DNA from 3 places in the Streptomyces sp. NPDC097640 genome. Region 2 is predicted to be linked to each of the others. Evidence: predicted binding sites of a transcription regulator. Region 2 holds the regulator's gene; each other region holds the start of a gene.
The links. Region 2 encodes HrcA, which represses chaperone genes, less so after heat shock. Its sites were predicted from a motif close to TTNGCACTCNGNNNNNCNGAGTGCNAA; they were not measured.

Region 1 (4,438 bases), on a different contig from region 2:
AACCCTCTGCCTCTCTCTCGCCGCGCCGGTTCTGGAGCGGACGGCTCCGCAACCTACGGTCAAGATCGGCACAGCGCCACCGCCAACCGCGACGTGGTCGCCGCGCCGGCCAGGGCGGCAGCCGTCGTCCGGGGCACCGCGAGCACCACCAGCGCCCCGCCGCCCATCGCTTGGGAATCCCCGGTGTCGAAGTCGCCGGGGTCGAAGTCGCCGGGGTCGAGATCCCCGGCCCCGGTCTCCGCCGCGGCGCGCACCGGCCGCGGCCGCGGCACATCGGTCACCTCCACGCCGCGAGCGATCACGTGCGCGGCGGCAGGGCCGCGAGTCTGACCGGTCCCCGGGGCGGCCAGCACATCCACCCGGTCGCCGGGGCGCAGCAGCCGCACCGCCGCCGCGTCGGCGATCCGGACCGGAGCGGACACCACGGCCGGGCGCGGCTCGCGCCGGACGCTCTCCGGCGGTGAGGAAGCCGCCGGGCTCGGGTCTCCGCCGCCGGACGGCGCGGCGGCCGCCAGCGCCGCCGCGGTCATCGCCAGCCCCGCCGCCATCGAGCGCCGTCGCCGCCGTAACGCACGCCGGAGCCGATGGCCGCCGCGGCCCACCCGCACCGGCCCGAACCGGGGAACCGCGCACGTCGGGGGAGTGCGACGGGACCGCTCGGCCCAGGACGGCGCCGGGCGGGGCCGGGACACGGGCAGAGGGGATGAGGAGAGGGAAAGAGGTGGAGGAGAGGGAAGAGACGAAGAAGGGCAAGGAGAGGGACGGAACGGATCGGACACGGCAATCACCGCCTGTCGTGCGAGGCCGGGAGCTTCTGACCCCTCCACGATGCCCGCCCGCCCCGAATCCCGCTCCGGCCTGTGCACAACCCCCAGGCTGTGGACAACTCCGTCACCCGCGCGGGTAAAGCCGACACGGGTGGACCCTCGTGGGTAAAACCCTCACGGGTAAAGCCCGCGCGGGTAGAACCCCTCCGCCGCTAAGGCAGTTCGATCCCCAGGTCCCAGCCGTCGTGCCCATGCCCGCACAGACAGTCCCGCGCATCGGTGGCCGGCAGCGCGCCCACCGCGTCGAAGAGCACGTCGCGCAGCCGCTCCAAGTTCTCCCCGAACACCCGCAGCACCTCGCCGTGCGAGACGCCCTCGCCCGTCTCCGCCCCCGCGTCCAGGTCCGTGACCAGGGTCAACGACGTGTAGCAGAGCTCCAGTTCACGGGCCAGCACGGCCTCCGGATGCCCCGTCATGCCGACCACCGACCATCCCTGCGCCGCGTGCCACCGCGACTCGGCCCGGGTGGAGAAGCGCGGCCCCTCGATCACGCACAGCGTGCCGCCGTCCACCGGCTCCCAGCCGCGCCCGCGCGCCGCCGCCACCGCGGCCTGCCGTCCGGCCGGGCAGTACGGATCGGCGAAGGTGGTGTGCACCACGTTCGGCACCCGCCCGTCCGGCAGCGGCTCGCCGTCGAAATAGGTCTGGACACGGCCCTTCGTACGGTCCACGAGCTGGTCCGGTACCAGCAGCGTGCCCGGTCCGTACTCCGGCCGCAGCCCGCCCACCGCGCACGGGCCGAGGACCTGGCGCACGCCGACCGAGCGCAGCGCCCACAGGTTGGCGCGGTAGTTGATCCGGTGCGGGGGCAGGTGGTGCTTACGGCCGTGGCGCGGGAGGAATGCGACCCGCCGCCCCGCGACCTCGCCGAGGAAGAGTGAGTCGCTCGGCGCGCCATAGGGGGTCTCGACAGTGATCTCGGTCACATCGTCGAGGAAGGAGTAGAACCCCGACCCGCCGATGACCCCTATCTCCGCATGCGTGCTGCTGGTGTCCGCCATGCGGTCACCCTAGCCAGCGCCGCCCGCGCATACGAACATCCCGCCGACTCGCCCCTGGGGGCGGGTGGCGGGATGTCGTATGTGATTGAGACGGCTGCGGGTCAGGCGGCCGACGAGCTGCCGGCCGACGCGGCCGACGACGAAGAGCCCGAGGAGGACGTCGAGGAGGTCGACGACGAAGACGTGTCCGAGGACGAGGACGAGGACGAGGACGACGACGAAGCCGACGAGGAACCCTCGCTCTTCGCGGACGCCGACTTGGCTGTGCCGCTCGTGCTGCTGGACGAGGAGCCGCGGCTGTCGTTCCGGTAGAAGCCGGAGCCCTTGAAGACGATACCGACCGCCGAGAACACCTTCTTCAGGCGTCCGTTGCAGTTGGGGCACTCGGTGAGCGCGTCGTCGGTGAACTTCTGCACCGCCTCGAGGCCCTCGCCGCACTCGGTGCACTGGTACTGATAGGTCGGCACTTACTCCTCCTGGCACTCTCACTCAGTGAGTGCTAACGACGCTCCATAGTGCAGTATTCCCGCTCGCCAGTCCACTGCGGCGGGCAATACGGTGACCCATTCCACGTGGCCGCGGGTCCCCGGCCGCCCCGGGCCGGACCCCGCGTGCCGGACCCCGCGTGATCGCGAACCGGCCCCCGCCCGTACCGCCGCCGGGTCACTGGCCGGTCGTGCCCAGCCAGCCCGCCAGCTTGCCGCCCTGGCCCACCGCCCGCAGCCGCTCCTCCGCCGCGTCCCGCACCGGGTCCGTGGCCACGACCAGCAGCTCGTCGCCGCGCCGCAGCACGGTCGACGGCTGCGGTACGAAGCTCTTCTCGTCCCGTACGACCAAGGTGACCGCGGCCCCCGTCGGCAGCCGCAGCTCGCCGACCTCCACGCCGTGCATCTTGGAGTGCTCGGGGATCGAAACCGACAGCAGATGGCCGCGCAGCCGCTCCAGCGGCGCCGACTCGATACCGAGGTCCGCCGCCGCCTCCTCCTCGCCCAGGCGCAGCCGGCGCGCCAGCCAGGGCAGCGTCGGGCCCTGCACCAGGGTGTAGACGATCACCAGCACGAAGACGATGTTGAAGACGCGGCGGCTGTCGGGCACGTTCGAGACCATCGGGATGGTGGCGAGCACGATCGGCACCGCGCCGCGCAGCCCCGCCCACGACAGCAGCGCCTTCTCCCGCCAGGGCACCCGGAAGGGCAGCGAGCTCACCAGTACCGAGACCGGCCGGGCCACGGCCGTCAGCACCAGCCCGACTCCGATGGCCGGCCAGACGTCGTCGCCCAGCTCATGCGGGGTGACCAGCAGGCCGAGCAGCACGAACATCCCGATCTGTGCGATCCAGCCGAGCCCCTCGGCGAAGCCGCGCGTCGCCGGCCAGTGCGGCAGCTTCGCGTTCCCCATGATCAACGAGGCCAGATAGACGGCGAGGAAGCCGGAGCCGTGGGCCAGCGCCCCGCCCGCGTACGCGATCACGGCGATCGCCATCACCGCGATCGGGTACAGACCCGAGGCGGGCAGTGCCACATGCCGCAGCCCGAACGCCCCCAGCCAGCCGATCGCCAGCCCCACCACCGCGCCGATGGCCAGCTCCAGAGTGATCTCGCCGAGCAGCACGTACCACGGGCTCACCCCGCCCTGGGCGGAGAAGGCGACCACCAGGATCACCACCGGGGCGTCGTTGAAGCCGGACTCCGCCTCCAGGGCGCCCGTGAGCCTCCTGGGCAGCGGCACCTTGCGCAGCACCGAGAAGACCGCCGCGGCGTCCGTGGACGACACCACCGCCCCGATGATCAGCGCCTGCCGCCAGTCGAGCCCGACCAGATAGTGCGCGGCCGTCGCCGTGACCCCGACGCTCACCGCGACGCCGACCGTGGACAGCACCGCGGCGAGCGGCAGGGCGGGTTTGATTTCCCGCCACTTCGTGCCGAGGCCGCCCTCGGCCAGGATGATCACAAGGGCGGCATAGCCGAGTACCTGCGTGAGCTCGGCATCTTCGAAGACGACGCCGATCCCGTCCTGCCCGATCGCGACGCCGAGGCCGAGGTAGATGAGCAGGGTCGGCAGCCCGCTGCGGCTCGAGACCCTGACGGCCGCCACTGCTACGAGCAGGACGAGTGAGCAGATCAGCAGGAGTTCGTTGAGGTGGTGGACAGTCAGCGGCCGAACCTTTCTCACGGGAGCGGCCGGAAGGCTCCCCGACCGACCGGAACTTCATTGCCTTACCTAACATTTTACGGGTTCTTGACGCGGGTGGCTCACATCGATTTTTCAGGGGCGATGGCCGGGGGACGGCCCCAGCCATGACTCCGCGTAGGGGAGGCGACAGCGCTGCGCCTATGGTTGCTCCAGCACTCCAGGATCACCCTGCCCCTCGAAGGACAGCGATGCCCGCCAACAAAAACGGCCCTTCTGGCAAAAAGAAGGGCCGACGTGCCCGCCTGATCGTGATCGCAGTCGTGCTGCTGCTCGTGGGGGGCGTCGGGTACGGCTCGTACTGGAGCATCAGTACGGTCCGTGCCTCTTTCCCGGAGACGACGGGGTCGCTCCAGCTCAAGGGCCTGTCCGGGCCCGTCCAGGTCAAGCGTGACGGCTATGGCATACCGCAGCTCTACG
Region 2 (4,438 bases):
GAGCGGTCATGACACGGCTCCCTTGTCCAAGGCGATGCCCAACCCCTCACGCGCCGCGTCCAGTTCGACGGTCAGCACATCCACCAGCCGCGCGGCGGGCAGCTCCCGGGCCAGCCGGTGCCCCTGCCCCGCCCACAGCGCCATGCCCTGCGGGTCGCCGGCCTTCGCCGCCGCCTTCCGCAGCCCCGAGGTGAGGTGGTGCACCTGGGGGTAGGCGGCCGGGGCGTAGCGGCCGTGCTCGCGCATGAAGCGGTTGACCAGCCCGCGCGCGGGACGCCCAGAGAAGGCCCGGGTCAGCTCGGTGCGGCCGAAGACCGGGTCGGTCATGGCCCGCTTGTGCAGGGCGTTGGCCCCCGACTCGGGGCAGACCAGGAACGCGGTCCCCAGCTGGGCCGCGACCGCGCCCGCGGCCAGCACCCCGGCGATCTGCGAGCCGCGCATCAGCCCGCCCGTCGCGATGACCGGGATCTGTACGACCTCCCGGACCAGCGCGAGCAGCGACAGCAGCCCGAGCCCGGCACCCGTGCCGTCGGCGCGCGGATCGTCGCGGTGCGTGCCCTGGTGGCCGCCCGCCTCCACGCCCTGGACGCACACGGCGTCCGCGCCCGCCCACTGGGCGGCCTGCGCCTCGGCGGGCGAGGTCACGGTCACGACCGTCCGCGTGCCGGCCCTGCCGATGGCGTCGAGGACGGCGCGGGTGGGGCAACCGAAGGTGAACGAGACGACCGGGACCGGGTCGTCGAGCAGAACGGCCAGCTTGGCGTCGTACGCGTCGTCGGAGCCCGCGTCGGGGTCGCCCAGCGGGGTGTCGTACCAGGCCGCCTCCCCGGCGAGCTGCTCGCGGTAGACCGCGACGGCGGCGGGGTCGGCGGTGAGGGGCTGCGGCATGAACAGGTTCACGCCGAAGGGCCGGGCGGTCTGCCCCCGCAGCTGTTTGATCTCCTCGTACATCGCCTCCGGCGTCTTGTAACCGGCGGCGAGGAACCCGAGACCGCCGGCCTCGGAAACGGCGGCGGCCAGCTGCGGGCAGGAGGCCCCGCCCGCCATCGGGGCCTGCACGATCGGGTACCGAAAGAGATCGGTCAGCGCGGACGACATGACAACATCGTGTCATGTCCTCCGCACCGATCTGTACTCGGCTCAGGGCCCGTTGGACGGACCGCGTCCCCGAGGGGCTCCGGGCGCCTACCGTCCGTTGAACGCGTCCTTCAAGCGCGAGAACAGGCCCTGCTGCCCCCGCTTACTGCATCCCCCGGGGGCCCACCCCCGGACCCCCGGCCGGGCGCCTACCGTCCGTTGAACGCATCCTTAAGGCGCGAGAACAGCCCCTGCTGTCCTGGCTTGAATTCGCCTAGCGGCCGCTCCTCGCCCCGCAGCTTGGCCAGCCGCCGCAGCAGCTCCTCCTGCTCCGGGTCGAGCTTGGACGGGGTCTGGACCTCGACGTGGACGATCAGGTCGCCCCGGCCGCCGCCGCGCAGGTGGGTGACGCCGCGCTGGTGGAGCGGGATCGACTGGCCGGACTGGGTGCCGGGCCGGATGTCGACCTCCTCCAGGCCGTCGAGCGTCTCCAGGGGCACCTTGGTGCCCAGGGAAGCCGCCGTCATGGGGATGGTCACCGTGCAGTGCAGATCGTCGCCGCGGCGCTGGAAGACCGGGTGCGGCAGCTCGTGGATCTCCACATACAGATCGCCCGCCGGGCCGCCGCCCGGGCCGACCTCGCCCTCGCCGGCGAGCTGGATCCGGGTGCCGTTGTCCACACCGGCCGGGATCTTCACCGTCAGCGTCCGCCGCGAGCGGATCCGCCCGTCGCCCGCGCACTCCGGGCACGGGGTCGGCACCACGGTGCCGAAGCCCTGGCACTGCGGGCACGGCCGGGAGGTCATGACCTGGCCGAGGAAGGACCGCGTCACCTGGGACACCTCGCCGCGGCCGCGGCACATGTCACAGGTCTGCGCCGTGGTGCCGGGCGCCGCGCCCTCGCCGCTGCACGTCGTACAGACGACCGCGGTGTCGACCTGGATGTCCTTGGTGGTCCCGAAGGCCGCCTCGTTCAGCTCCACATCGAGGCGGATCATGGCGTCCTGGCCGCGCCGGGTCCTGGACCGCGGGCCGCGCTGCGAGGCGGTGCCGAAGAACGCGTCCATGATGTCGGAGAAGTTTCCGAAGCCCGCGCCGAAGCCGCCCGCGCCGCCCCCGGCGCCGCCCGAGGCGGAAAGCGGGTCGCCGCCCAGGTCGTAGACCTGCTTCTTCTGGGGATCGGACAAGACCTCGTAGGCGGCGTTGATCTCCTTGAACCGCTCTTGGGTCTTGGGATCCGGATTCACGTCCGGGTGCAGCTCGCGAGCGAGCCGGCGGAATGCCTTCTTGATCTCGTCCTGCGAGGCATCACGCCGCACGCCCAGGACTGCGTAGTAGTCCGTCGCCACTTACGACTCCGCCAGGATCTGTCCGACGTAACGTGCCACTGCGCGTACCGCTCCCATCGTTCCGGGGTAGTCCATGCGGGTCGGTCCGACCACGCCGAGTTTGGCGACCGCCTCGTCGCCCGAACCGTAGCCGACCGCCACGACCGAAGTGGAATTCAGGCCCTCGTGAGCATTCTCATGCCCGATCCGTACGGTCATACCCGAGTCCTTCGCCTCGCCGAGCAGCTTGAGCAGGACGACCTGCTCCTCCAGCGCTTCCAGCACGGGCCGGATCGTCAGGGGGAAATCATGGCCGAAGCGGGTGAGATTGGCGGTGCCGCCGATCATCAGCCGCTCCTCGGTCTCTTCGACCAGCGTCTCCAGCAGCGTGGCCAGGACCGTCGAGACGGTCCCCCGGTCCTCCTGTTCGAAGGACTCGGGCAGGTCCTGCACCAGCCGCGGCACATCCGAGAACCGCCGGCCCACGACCCTGCTGTTCAGCCGGGCCCGCAGGTCCGCGAGCGACTCCTCGCTCACGGGCGCCGGGCAGTCCACCATCCGCTGCTCGACCCGCCCGGTGTCGGTGATCAGAACCAGCATCACCCGCGCCGGGCTCATCGACAGCAGCTCGACATGGCGGACCGTCGAGCGGGTCAGCGACGGGTACTGCACCACCGCGACCTGCCGGGTCAGCTGCGCGAGCAGCCGGACCGTGCGCCCCACCACGTCGTCGAGGTCCACGGCACCGTCCAGGAAGTTCTGGATGGCCCGCCGCTCCGGCGTGGACAGGGGCTTCACCCCGGCCAGCTTGTCGACGAACAGCCGATAGCCCTTGTCCGTGGGAATGCGCCCGGCGCTCGTATGCGGCTGGGCGATGTAGCCCTCGTCCTCCAGAGCCGCCATGTCGTTGCGCACCGTAGCCGGGGAGACGCCCAGCCGGTGCCGCTCCGTGAGGGCTTTGGAGCCGACCGGCTCCTCCGTCCCCACATAGTCCTGGACGATCGCACGCAGTACCTCGAGTCTGCGTTCGCTGAGCACCGCGCACCTCCAGTCCAGCCGTCTCATCAGGTGTTCCCCCTGGCACTCAATGGTCACGAGTGCCAGAACCCCTCAGCCAGTGTACGGCGGGGTGCCGTGGCGGGGGCAAGAGCCGACGCTTTGCCACCGCTGGAGCTAGCGTCTCCGTATGGACACCCGTTGGGAAGAGGCGCGCTGGGAACATCTCACGCCGTCCGTGGCCCGGTGCCGCCTGCCCGGCTGGGACGCGACGGTCGGCGCGATCGCCGGGCGGACCGGCGTCCTGGTCGTCGACACCGGCGCCGACCTCGCCGAGGGCGCCTGGGTACGCCGGGAGATCACCCGCCTCTTCGGCCGCCGCCCCACCCATATCGCCCTCACCCACCCCCACTTCGACCATGTCCTCGGCACCGCCGCCTTCGCGGGCTGCCAGGTGTACGGGGCCGCCGGGCTCGACGAACTGCTGCGCCGCGAGGGGGACGTGCTGCGTGACGACGCGGTGCGCCACGGCGCGAACCCCGATGCCGCCGGGGAGGCCGCCGACCACCTGGTGCGGCCGCACCACGCGGTGTGCGGCGAGCTCACCCTTGACCTGGGCGGCCGGACCGTCCTGCTGGCGAACGTGGGCCCCGGCCACACGGCCCACGACCTGGCCGTGCTCGCCGCCGGGCAGGCCCCGGGCGAGCCCGAGGTGGTCTTCTGCGGGGATCTGGTCGAGGAGTCGGGGGCGCCCCAGGCGGGTGCCGACGCGATCCCCGGCCAGTGGCCCGCCGCCCTGGACCGGCTGCTCGCCCTCGGCGGCGAGGACGCGGTGTACGTCCCGGGGCACGGCGCCGCCGTGGATGCCCGTTTCGTCCGGGCGCAGCGCGCGGAACTCGCGGCTCGTTTCGGCGTGTCCTCCTGACGGCGGCGCCGCGGCGCTAGGGTCACTCGGGTGCGACAGTACGACCCGGACCTGACCCCGCCCTGGAAGCGCCAGGCGCCCGCGCCCGAGGTGCCCGCCGACCCCGACCTGG
Region 3 (4,438 bases), on a different contig from region 2:
GCATGGCGCCGGGACGGCTGCGCCGTCTTCGCCGTCGTCCGACTCGTCCATGTCCTCTTCGTCTCCCAAGTCGTCCATGTCGTCGCTCGGGAGCGGGGCCCACGCCCCGGGCTCGCTGCACGACTCGTCCCGGTCGCCGGGGTCGGGGTCGGAGCCGGGGTCCGGCCGGGCGTCGGAGTCCGGTTCGGTCTCCGACCTGCCCTCGCCGCCCCCCGCGGCCCCGGACGGCTACCGCCGCTGGGGGCTCGACGGGCCGCTGGAAACGGCGGCGCCGCCCTCGTCCAAGCCGCCCCTGGTGCCGCCCGGGGCGGGCGCGCCCGCCGGGCCGCCGATCATCGACCATGTGCCGACCCACGACAAGGTCGTCTTCGTGACCATCGACGACGGCGCGGAGAAGGACCCGGCCTTCATCCAACTGGCCCACGACCTGGGGCTGCCGTTCACCGCCTTCCTGACGGACGACGTGGCGTCCGGCGACTACGGCTACTTCGAGCAGCTGCGCCGGCTCGGCAACGGGATCCAGAACCACACCCTCACCCATCCGAGGCTGCCCGATCTGGAGTTCGAGGAGCAGGCCCATGAGATCTGCGGCCAGCAGGATGTGCTCGCTCACCAGTTCGGTACCCGGCCGTATCTCTTCCGCCCGCCGTACGGGGCGGTCGACGACGACACGGTGCGGGCGGCGGCGGCCTGCGGGGTGCGGGCGCTGGTGATGTGGTCGGCCGAGATGAAGGCCGACGGGCTGGAGTACGCGTCGGGCGGCCGGCTGCACTCCGGCGACATCGTGCTGGCCCACTTCCGCGGCCCCGCCCAGCAGGACGGGCGGACCATGACCGATGTGATGACCGAGCTGCTCCGGGAGATCCAGGCCGAGGGCTTCGCCGTGGCCCGGCTGGAGGACTACCTCTGAATCCCTCCGGGGACTGACTCCCTCCGGGGACTGCCTCTGAGGACCGCCTCCGGGGACCGGCCGAGTGGCGTCCCGCCGACTCCGGCGGGGCGCCGCGGCACCCCGTCACTTGGCACTCTGGTTGACTGAGTGCTAACCGCGTCATAATGTCGTGGCTGGCACTCAGCACCGAGGAGTGCCAAACACAGCGACGGGCAGGTCCGGCACCCGCGACGACGGATCCACCTGGTCGCCACCTCAGACAGTTAACCCCGTGAGATCTCCGAAGGGGGAGGTCGGATCGTGACGACCGCCAGCTCCAAGGTTGCCATCAAGCCGCTCGAGGACCGCATTGTGGTCCAGCCGCTCGACGCCGAGCAGACCACGGCCTCTGGCCTGGTTATCCCGGACACTGCCAAGGAGAAGCCCCAGGAGGGCGTCGTCCTGGCCGTGGGCCCGGGCCGCTTCGAGGACGGCAACCGTCTCCCGCTCGACGTCTCCGTAGGCGACGTCGTGCTCTACAGCAAGTACGGCGGTACCGAGGTGAAGTACAACGGCGAGGAGTACCTCGTCCTCTCGGCTCGCGACGTTCTCGCGATCATCGAGAAGTAAGTCACCGAAGTTTTGCCTGTGAGCCGCGCCCCGGTGCCCCTGTCCATACCGGGGCCGGGGCGCGGTTCGTTCGAGAGGACATACGCAACCCATGGCGAAGATCCTGAAGTTTGACGAGGACGCCCGTCGCGCCCTCGAGCGTGGCGTCAACAAGCTCGCCGACACCGTCAAGGTGACGATCGGCCCCAAGGGCCGCAACGTCGTCATCGACAAGAAGTTCGGCGCCCCGACCATCACCAACGACGGTGTCACCATCGCCCGCGAGGTCGAGGTCGAGGACCCGTACGAGAACCTGGGCGCCCAGCTCGTCAAGGAGGTGGCGACCAAGACCAACGACATCGCGGGTGACGGCACCACCACCGCCACCGTGCTGGCCCAGGCCCTGGTCCGCGAGGGCCTGCGGAACGTGGCCGCCGGTGCCTCCCCGGCCGCCCTGAAGAAGGGCATCGACGCGGCCGTCAAGGCCGTGTCCGACGAGCTGCTGGCCACCGCCCGCCCGATCGACTCCAAGTCCGACATCGCCGCCGTGGCCGCGCTGTCCGCCCAGGACAAGCAGGTCGGCGAGCTCATCGCCGAGGCGATGGACAAGGTCGGCAAGGACGGTGTGATCACCGTCGAGGAGTCCAACACCTTCGGCCTGGAGCTCGACTTCACCGAGGGCATGGCCTTCGACAAGGGCTACCTGTCGCCGTACATGGTCACCGACCAGGAGCGTATGGAGGCCGTCCTCGACGACCCGTACATCCTGATCCACCAGGGCAAGATCTCCTCGATCCAGGACCTGCTGCCGCTGCTGGAGAAGATCATCCAGGGTGGCAACAAGCCGCTGCTGATCATCGCCGAGGACGTGGAGGGCGAGGCCCTGTCCACCCTCGTCGTCAACAAGATCCGCGGCACCTTCAACGCCGTCGCGGTGAAGGCCCCCGGCTTCGGCGACCGCCGCAAGGCGATGCTCGGCGACATGGCCGCCCTCACCGGCGGCACCGTCGTCGCCGAGGAGGTCGGCCTCAAGCTCGACCAGGTCGGCCTGGACGTGCTGGGCACCGCCCGCCGGGTGACCGTCACCAAGGACGACACCACCATCGTCGACGGTGGCGGCAAGTCCGAGGACGTCACCGGCCGGATCAACCAGATCAAGGCCGAGATCGAGGCCACGGACTCCGACTGGGACCGCGAGAAGCTCCAGGAGCGCCTCGCCAAGCTGGCCGGCGGCGTGTGCGTGATCCGCGTCGGCGCCGCCACCGAGGTGGAGCTCAAGGAGAAGAAGCACCGTCTGGAGGACGCCATCTCCGCGACCCGCGCCGCGGTCGAGGAGGGCATCGTCTCCGGTGGTGGCTCCGCGCTCGTCCACGCCGTGAAGGTGCTGGAGGACAACCTCGGCAAGGAGGGCGACGAGGCCACCGGTGTCGCGGTCGTCCGCCGCGCCGCGGTCGAGCCGCTGCGCTGGATCGCCGAGAACGCGGGCCTTGAGGGCTACGTCATCACCTCCAAGGTGGCCGAGCTCGAGAAGGGCCACGGCTTCAACGCCGCGACCGACGAGTACGGCGACCTGGTGAAGGCCGGCGTCATCGACCCGGTCAAGGTCACCCGCTCCGCCCTGGAGAACGCGGCGTCCATCGCCTCCCTGCTGCTCACCACCGAGACGCTGGTGGTCGAGAAGCCGGCCGAGGAGGAGCCCGAGGCCGCGGGCCACGGCCACGGTCACGCGCACTGACGCGCCACCGCGCGATCCCGCCGGGCGCGGTCACCCCTCGTGGGGGTGACCGCGCCCGAGGCGTTTCCGGGGCCGCGGGGCTCTGGGGGCTGCGTGGGCCCGCGAGGCCCTGGGGCTGCGGGGGTGTCAGCGCTTGGGAGGCCGTCCGACGTTCGAGGAGACGACCGAGAGCGCGGCCCGCGGCGCCAGCTTCGCCAGCCCCGTCATCGCCTTGTACCGCGGATCGGGGATCGACAGCGCCTTGCCCCGCGCGAAGTCCTTGAGCGCCTCCGTCACCACCTTGTCGGCGTCCAGCCACATCCAGCTCGGCACGCTGTCCGGCTTGATCCCCGCCCGCGCGTGGAACTCGGTCCGTACGAACCCCGGGCACAGCGCCATCAGCCGCACCCCGGAACTCGCCAGGTCCCGCGCCGCGCCCTGGGTGAACTGCACGACCCACGCCTTGCTGGCCCCGTACGTGCCGCGCGGGAAGAACGCCGCGATCGAGGCGACGTTGATCACTCCGCCGCGCCCCCGGGTCCGCATCGTCTCGGCGGCCGCGGTGGTGAGCCGCAGCACGGCCTCGCAGTGGACCTTCAGCATCCGCAGCTCGTCGTCCAGGGGCGCCTCGAGATAGCGGCCCTTGTTGCCGAAGCCGGCGTTGTTGACGAGCAGATCGATCGGGTGCTTGCGGTTGCCGAGGCGCTCCTCGACGGCCGCGATGCCGTCGTCCTCGGACAGGTCGGCCCGCAGGACGTCCGCCTCCACCCCGTGCCGGTCGTGGAGGTCGGCGGCCTGGTCGCGCAGCCGCTTCTCGTCCCGCGCCACCAGCACCAGGTTGTGACCGTCCGCCGCGAGCCGGCTCGCGAAGGCGGCGCCGATGCCCGCCGTGGTTCCCGTAATCAACGCAGTCGTCATACGCGCACGTTAGCGGCCTCGGCGGGGGTCGGAGCGCACCCGTCCGGATCAGTTCTCCGGTGAGTGGGAGAGTGTTCCGGTATAGGAAAGTGCGGTCTGCCGCAGTTCGGGGTGGAGCGCGTCGCCCGCCGCGAGCACCCGTGGCAGCAGGGCGCGTTCGGTGGTGACGGCGCGGAAGGTGAAGCCGACGGTCACCTCGTGGTCGGGCCGGTGCACGATCTCGACCGGGTCCCCGGAGCGGATCTCGCCCGGCTCGAGGACCCGCAGATACGCGCCGGGGACGGCCGCCCGAGTGAACCGCTTCACCCAGCGCTCCTCGCCCAGCC

Region 1: ABTY62_RS05915 (FmdB family zinc ribbon protein) is a predicted target of HrcA. The motif match lies at 2,305-2,331, and genes of this name have one in related genera.
Region 3: groES (co-chaperone GroES) is a predicted target of HrcA. The motif match lies at 1,020-1,046, and genes of this name have one in related genera.

What each region holds. Positions count from the first base shown of each region.
Region 1 covers NZ_JBEOSB010000003.1:327,729-332,166, reverse strand. The annotation lists gene ABTY62_RS05925 (RcpC/CpaB family pilus assembly protein) at 60-548, opposite strand; gene ABTY62_RS05920 (S-methyl-5'-thioadenosine phosphorylase) at 980-1,828, opposite strand; gene ABTY62_RS05915 (FmdB family zinc ribbon protein) at 1,930-2,295, opposite strand; gene ABTY62_RS05910 (potassium/proton antiporter) at 2,492-4,000, opposite strand; gene ABTY62_RS05905 (penicillin acylase family protein) at 4,210-4,438, shown strand, end outside.
Region 2 covers NZ_JBEOSB010000004.1:294,871-299,308, reverse strand. The annotation lists gene ABTY62_RS07795 (16S rRNA (uracil(1498)-N(3))-methyltransferase) at 1-10, opposite strand, end outside; gene ABTY62_RS07790 (nitronate monooxygenase) at 7-1,098, opposite strand; gene dnaJ (molecular chaperone DnaJ) at 1,287-2,426, opposite strand; gene hrcA (heat-inducible transcriptional repressor HrcA) at 2,427-3,443, opposite strand; gene ABTY62_RS07775 (MBL fold metallo-hydrolase) at 3,592-4,326, shown strand; gene ABTY62_RS07770 (DUF3097 domain-containing protein) at 4,357-4,438, shown strand, end outside.
Region 3 covers NZ_JBEOSB010000032.1:68,897-73,334, reverse strand. The annotation lists gene ABTY62_RS38130 (polysaccharide deacetylase family protein) at 77-910, shown strand; gene groES (co-chaperone GroES) at 1,193-1,501, shown strand; gene groL (chaperonin GroEL) at 1,593-3,215, shown strand; gene ABTY62_RS38115 (SDR family NAD(P)-dependent oxidoreductase) at 3,342-4,112, opposite strand; gene ABTY62_RS38110 (MOSC domain-containing protein) at 4,161-4,438, opposite strand, start outside.